One region of the Streptomyces sp. NPDC002044 genome, then DNA from elsewhere that is predicted to be linked to it. Evidence: riboswitches for the same ligand, from Rfam matches in the RefSeq annotation. Region 1 holds a riboswitch; each other region holds the start of a gene.
What was found. Region 1 has a riboswitch for cobalamin ahead of ABT106_RS24090 (DUF4430 domain-containing protein). Riboswitches for the same ligand answer to the same signal wherever they lie in the genome.
Positions count from the first base shown of each region.

Region 2: another riboswitch for cobalamin. It lies ahead of metE (5-methyltetrahydropteroyltriglutamate--homocysteine S-methyltransferase); the one in region 1 lies ahead of ABT106_RS24090 (DUF4430 domain-containing protein).
Region 3: another riboswitch for cobalamin. It lies ahead of ABT106_RS07725 (energy-coupling factor ABC transporter permease); the one in region 1 lies ahead of ABT106_RS24090 (DUF4430 domain-containing protein).

Region 1 is NZ_JBEOXU010000115.1:4,031-6,282, reverse strand. It holds gene ABT106_RS24095 (lysine N(6)-hydroxylase/L-ornithine N(5)-oxygenase family protein) at 1-372, opposite strand, end outside; cobalamin riboswitch at 660-780, shown strand; gene ABT106_RS24090 (DUF4430 domain-containing protein) at 934-1,422, shown strand; gene ABT106_RS24085 (prenyltransferase/squalene oxidase repeat-containing protein) at 1,472-2,252, opposite strand, start outside.
Region 2 is NZ_JBEOXU010000132.1:10,866-13,117, reverse strand. It holds gene metE (5-methyltetrahydropteroyltriglutamate--homocysteine S-methyltransferase) at 1-1,201, opposite strand, end outside; cobalamin riboswitch at 1,371-1,595, opposite strand; gene ABT106_RS25490 (hypothetical protein) at 2,186-2,252, opposite strand, start outside.
Region 3 is NZ_JBEOXU010000019.1:28,641-30,892, reverse strand. It holds gene ABT106_RS07730 (flavodoxin family protein) at 1-523, opposite strand, end outside; cobalamin riboswitch at 607-802, shown strand; gene ABT106_RS07725 (energy-coupling factor ABC transporter permease) at 830-1,525, shown strand; gene ABT106_RS07720 (energy-coupling factor ABC transporter substrate-binding protein) at 1,525-1,872, shown strand; gene cbiQ (cobalt ECF transporter T component CbiQ) at 1,876-2,252, shown strand, end outside.

The DNA.
Region 1 (2,252 bases):
CTTGGCCGCGGCCCACTCGAAGTAGTCGTGGAACTCCACCCGCAGCGGGAACAGGTTCTTGTGGTTGACGAAGTCGATCAGCCGGCCCTTGCTCTGCAGGTAGCAGAGGAAGCTGTACTCGCTCGACGGATTCCGCAGCGTCACCAGGTCCTTCAGGAACGAGACCTGCATCGTGGCGTCGTCGATCAGCATGCCCCGGTGCCAGCCGAACCGCGGCTGCCGCTCGAAGAAGTGGGCGGTGATCGCCTCCTGTCGTCCGACGCCTGCGTTGTACTCGCCGAGTGCGATCGCCATCGCCACGTTCGAGGGCCCGAAGCCGATGCCGATGAGGTCGTGGATCACTGGCGCGTCGTCAGGAAGATCCTGTGACATGTCACTCCCAATCCTGCGGGGGCAGCCGATTGCCGTGCGTGGGGGAGCCGAGAGCAGGGCACGCCGAAGGAGCGACACCCGGGCGAACTTAGGGAAGGCTAACCTGATCCCCCATGCCTGTCGATGGGCACAACGAATCCACCGCTCCCGAAACGCGTCGAACTCGTCCTGGGAATCCTCCCGTTGGGCTGCGGGCCCCTGGGGCGAGCCTCCTCGTCACAGTGGCGGAGATCACCGGATTCCCGCCACCGCGCTGCCCTATGATTCAGCTGCTCCGGGCAGCGCCCCGGAGCGCGTACCGAACGCGTCCGCGTCCGGGGGAAGCCGGTGAGACTCCGGCGCTGACCTGCAACCGTGTGCGGCCCCGTTGCCGTGAGTCGGAAAACCCGCGCGTCACGTGCACCGCTTCGCCCCGTCATGGTCTACGGCGTGGAGCCCCGGGCCAACGCCGTGCCGCCCTCCCCCGCCCGCTTCCCGCAGGCGGTTCACGGGAGACGTCCGCGCGCGGGCGGGCCGGGGTCCCCGCGCCCGGACCCCGGTTCGCACCAGGAAGGCGCTCCCATGCGCAACGTCACCATCCACCGCGCCGTGATCACCGCGGCGGCCCTCGGGCTCGCCCTCGGTACCGCTCCGGCCGTCGCCCAGGCCAAGGCGACGCCGAACACCAACGCACCCGTCAAGGTGTCCCTCTCCGTCCAGGGACCGAACGGCCTGCTCTTCAAGGGCAAGATCAAGACGAAGGGTCACGACGTCACCACCGCCACGGGCGGCACCCACACCTGCGACGGGACCAACGGCGGCGCCAACCCGACCGCCGTGCCCACTGCGACCGCGGCGCTCGACGACGCCGCCCGCAAGCGGCACTTCACCTGGGACGGCACCTGGTACGCGTCGTTCGACGACTTCTCCGTCGACACCATCAAGCAGGTCAGCGGCGGGGGCGTCGCCTACTGGAACATATCCGTCAACGGCACCCCGACCCCGGTGGGCGGCTGCCAGTTCAAGCTGAAGGCCGGCGACAAGGTCGCCTTCACCTGGACGTCCTTCTAGCCGTGCCCCGGTGCGGGCCCGCGCGCCGCGGGCCCGCACCGGTCAGGGATCAGACGCCCCAGCGCAGGGCGATGGTGTCGCCCACGTTGATGACCTTGCCGCGATCGGCGCCGGCGAAGGCCGAACCGTCGACGCCGACCTTCCAGGTGCCGGCTCCGCTGTTCGCCTTGCCGTTGACGCTGGTGATGGTGCCCGTGGCACCCGAGGACGGGGTCACCGCTGTCACGCAGCCGGCCGGGGTCGCCGCCGACGTCGCCGCCGCGAGGACGGCGCCGAGGGTGGTCGTGGTGCCGGTCGGCGTGAGGGCGACCGAGCAGACCTTCAGGCCGCCCGCGCCGTCGTCGACGGTCAGCGCCAGCCTGGTGGCCGTACCGGCCGTGAACGTCGACTGCGCGACCCACTTCGGGGCGCCCGCCGTCACCGGCGTGGGGGGCGCGGCCGTGAACCCGCCGCCGGCGACGGCGCGCAGGCCGTCGACGGAGGCGTACGCCTGCGGCGAGGTGTCGCTCGGCAGGTACTTGAAGCCACCGCCCGGGTTGAACTGCTGGGCGATCAGGAAGTCGACCGGGGTCTTGCCCGTCGAGGTGAGGAAGTCGCCGGTCTGCGGGTTGATGCCGCAGGCGCCCAGGCCGGACACGGCCCAGCCGTTGGAGTTGGTGTTGATGCCGTACAGGGAATCGAAAGCACCGGAGGAGCTGACGAGCTTCGACTTCAGGAAGTTCTTGGCCTGGACGACGTCCGCGTCGGTGTTCGGGACGCCCGCGACACACAGGGCCGCCATCGAGGCGCCCGTCATGTCGATGTCGCTCGCGGCCGCGAGCTGCGCCGGG
Region 2 (2,252 bases), on a different contig from region 1:
TGGGGGAGGCGGCGCGGGAGGCCAGGTCGGCCCGGTTCGCGGCCAGTTCGGCGCCGATCGCGCCGGTCCCCTGGGCCAGCCCGCGGGCGAGGGTGGTGATCTCTGCCGTCTTCTGGCGGGCGAAGGCCAGCCAGCGCCGGATCTGCGGGTCGATGTCGCGCTCCACGTCGGCGTCCAGCGGGACGTGCAAGAGGGAGCTGGACGCGGCGACGTCGACCCGGTCGGCCAGGCCCAGGAGGGTGCCGAGGGTGGTCAGCGACTTCTGGTAGTCGTTGATCCAGATGTTGCGGCCGTTGACGACGCCCGCGACCAGACGCTTGCCCGGGAGGCCGCCGACCGCGGCGAGGTCGGCGAGGTTCGCCGCGGCCCGGTCGGTGAAGTCGAGGGCGAGTCCCTCCACGGGAGCCTTCGCCAGGACCGGAAGGGCCTCGCCCAGCCGGTCGAAGTACGAGGCCACGAGCAGCTTGGGACGCTCCGTCAGGGCGCCCAGCTCGCGGTAGGCGCGGGTGGCGGCGTTCAGTTCGGCCGGGGTGCGGTCCTGGACCAGGGCCGGTTCGTCGAGCTGGACCCACGCGGCGCCCGCGGCGCGCAGGTCGGCGAGGACCCGCGCGTACACGGGCAGCAGCCGGTCCAGCAGGGTCAGCGGCTCGAAGTCGTCGGCGACCCCGGGGGCGGGCTTGGCCAGGAGCAGGTAGGTGACCGGGCCGACCAGTACGGGCCGTGCGGTGTGGCCGTGGGAGAGGGCCTCGGTCAGTTCGGCGACCTGCTTGGCGGAGTCGGCCGTGAAGGCGGTGTCGGGGCCCAGTTCGGGGACGAGGTAGTGGTAGTTCGTGTCGAACCACTTGGTCATCTCCAGCGGGGCCACGTCCTGCGTGCCGCGCGCCATCGCGAAGTAGCCGTCGAGCGGGTCGGCGGCCACGGCCTCCCGGTGCCGGGCGGGGACCGCGCCGACCATGACCGTGGTGTCCAGGACGTGGTCGTAGTACGAGAAGTCCCCGGTCGGAACCTCGTGGATGCCCGCCTCGGCCAGTTGCCGCCAGTTGGCGCCGCGCAGGTCGCGGGCGGTGTCCCGGAGGGCTTCGGCGCTGACGCGGCCCTTCCAGTAGCCCTCGATGGCCTTCTTCAGTTCGCGGTTCCGGCCCTGACGGGGGTAGCCGTACACGGTGGCCTGTACTGCCGCGGCTGCGGACTCGGTGGTCACGGAACTCTCCTTCGCGAGCGTGTCTCCATGGGCCCGGTGAGGGCGGAGGGCGCGAAGGGTGCCGGAACGGGCGGGGCCCCGGGGTCGCGTACGGCTGGTACGCGACGGGAGGATCCGCCTGAAGCACGCCGACCCGCCCACGAGGTCACCGGGAAACCGCGCGCGGTCGATCGCGCACGGGCAACGGGCAGGTCTTCGGACTCGCGGGCACGCCTGCCGGTCTCCCGGCGGGCACCTACTGGCCGTCGCTTCCCAGACCCGTCCCGGGTCCAGTGCGTATGACGGCGGTCGTTCCCGCTCACCGCTGCGGGGCAGTCCCGGATTCCCACCGGGTTCCCTCTTACGACGCGACCCGTCCGGCTGACGGGGGCGAACCAGCTGCGGGAGCCACACTAGGCCGTGGGACTCGAGGATGAATACAACGGTCCGGATGGCGGACGGTGAACTGGGGCGCCGGCGGGCGCGCGACGACACCACTCGCCGTACCCCCACCGCGTCCGTGCGGTCACCGGCGCACCCTCTGCCCGGAGACCCGCCGGGCCCCCTCGGCCCCGGCCGTACGTGGGGCTGTCGCTCGGCTACGGCGTGAGCGGGGTCGGGTACGCGCTCGGCGCGGCGTCCGTCATCGAGGCGCACGGCACGGCGGCGTTCGGTTACGCGGAGAGCGCCTTCGGAGCCGGCTGTGTCCTCGGCGGCCTGATCACGATGCGCCTGCGCCCCGCCCGCCCGCTGTTCGCGGGCGGACTCGCGATGCTCCTGTTCCCGCTGATGCCGCTCGCGGCCGCGATGGTTCCCGAGCTGCCGCTGCTGATGCCCGGGTGCGGGCTGAGCGGGCTCGGCTGGGCCTTCTGGGGCGTCCACCGGCTCCTGGCGGCCGGGGCCGCGATCGGGCTCGGCTGCGCCCTCGCGCTCCTGGCCGTACGCCCGATCCGCCGCCTGGCGCCGGCGCCCGCCCGAAGGGGCTCCGCGCGTCGGGGCCGCCGCTCAGGCGGCCTGGCTGCCGGGGACGACCGGGGCCGCGGGCGGCGCGGGGGGCTCCTGCGTCTCCGCC
Region 3 (2,252 bases), on a different contig from region 1:
CGCCGATCCAGCCCGCGTCGGCCTGGGGCGGGATCGCGTAGCCCAGGTGCTGGAGGCTGTAGAGGACGTTCATGGCGCAGTGCTTGACGCCGTCCTCGTTGCCGGTGATCAGCGCGCCGCCGACGCGCCCGTAGTACGCGTACTGGCCCTTCTCGTTCAGCAGGGAGGAGCAGGCGTAGAGCCGCTCGATGACCCGCTTCATCACGGAGCTGTTGTCACCGAGCCAGATCGGCCCGCACAGCACGAGGATGTCGGCGTCCATGATCCGGCTGTAGAGGACCGGCCACTGGTCGCTCTCCCAGCCGTGCTCGGTCATGTCCGGCCAGACGCCGGTCGCGATGTCGTGGTCGACGGCGCGGATGACCGAGGTCCGGGCGCCGGCCGCCTCCATGACCGCGCGGCTCCGGGCGATCAGGCCGTCGGTGTTGCTGGCCTCGGGTGATCGCTTGAGCGTGCAGTTCACGTAGACGGCGGACAGGCCCGAGTAGTCGGGCGGGGTCGGGGTTTCATCATCGGCAGGCACGCTCCCACCCTGTCCGGGCCCCGGCCGGAGCGCCAGCGGACGGCGCCCGCGAGGGGCGGGTTGTGACCGGTCCGCGCGGCCGACTAGGGTCATCGGGCCTTGGTGTTCGGGAAACCGGTGAAAAACCGGTGCGGCCCTCGCCACTGTGATCGGGAAGTCCGGCTCCACTCCTACGGGAAGCCACTGGGCGTCGTGCGGGTGACCGCTCGGCCCCGGGAAGGCGGAGCCCGGGCATCAGCACCCGTGAGCCAGGAGACCGGCCGAGGCGCGTCGTCCATCCACGAGGTGCTGGAGAGGTCTCTACTCATGCATATAGCCGAGGGGTTTCTGCCCCCCTTGCACGCGGTCGCCTGGGGCGCCGCGTCCGCTCCCTTTGTCGTACACGGGGTCCGCGCCCTGACCCGCGAGGTCAAGGCCAACCCGGAGAGCACGCTGCTGCTCGGTGCGGCCGGAGCGTTCACGTTCGTCCTGTCCGCCCTGAAGATCCCCTCGGTGACGGGCAGCTGCTCGCACCCCACCGGAACGGGGCTCGGAGCGATCCTCTTCCGGCCGCCGGTCATGGCGGTGCTGGGGACGATCACCCTGCTGTTCCAGGCGCTGCTGCTGGCGCACGGCGGGCTCACCACCCTCGGCGCGAACGTCTTCTCGATGGCCATCGCCGGACCCTGGGCCGGGTACGCCGTCTACCGCCTGCTGCGCGGGACCGGCGCGCCGCTGATGGTCGCCGTGTTCTCCGGTGCCTTCTTCGCCGACCTGGTCACCTACTGCGTCACCTCCGTCCAGCTGGCGCTGGCCTTCCCCGACCAGGCCACCGGCTTCACCGGCTCGCTGGTGAAGTTCGGTGAGATCTTCGCGCTGACGCAGATCCCGCTCGCGGTAAGCGAGGGCCTGCTGACCGTGCTCGTCGTACGGCTGCTGATGCAGTCCAGCAAGTCGGACCTGATCCGGCTCGGCGTCGCGAAGCTCACGTCCGGCAAGACCAAGCGGGAGGCGACGGTCTGATGAGCCGGAACGCGAAGATCAACACCCTGCTGCTGCTCCTGGTCGCGGCGCTGGCCGTGCTCCCGCTCGCGCTGGGACTGGGCGAGGGCAAGGAAGAGCCGTTCGCGGGCGCCGACGCGCAGGCGGAGACGGCCATCACCGAGCTGAAGCCGGACTACGAGCCGTGGTTCACGCCGCTGTACGAACCCCCTTCCGGGGAGATCGAGTCGGCGCTGTTCGCCCTGCAGGCGGCGCTCGGCGCGGGCGTGCTCGCGTACTACTTCGGGGTCCGCAAGGGGCGCCGCCAGGGTGCCGCCGCGGCGGGCGCCACCGGCGCCACCGCGCCCGACGCCTCCGCGCAGTCGTAGGCGGTGCTGCCGATCGACGCGGCGGCGCACGGCAGCCGCTGGCGCCGCCGCCATCCGCTGGAGAAGGCGGTGCTCGGGGTGGGCCTGACGGTCACGGCGGTGTGCCTGCCGCCGTGGCCCGGCGGGCCGCTGGTCGCCGCGGCGACCCTCGCCCTGCTGCTGGGCCCCGCCGGGGTGGCGGGGCGGCAGCTGTGGCGGGCGTTCCGGATCCCGCTGGGCTTCTGCTTCACCGGGGCGCTGCCGCTGCTGTTCTCCGTGGGCGGCCCGGCGGGGTTCGTCGCGCTGGCCCCCGACGGCCCCCGGCACGCGGGCGAACTGCTGCTGCGGACCTCCGCGGCCTCCCTGGGGGTGCTGCTGTTCGCCTTCACCACCCCCGTCTC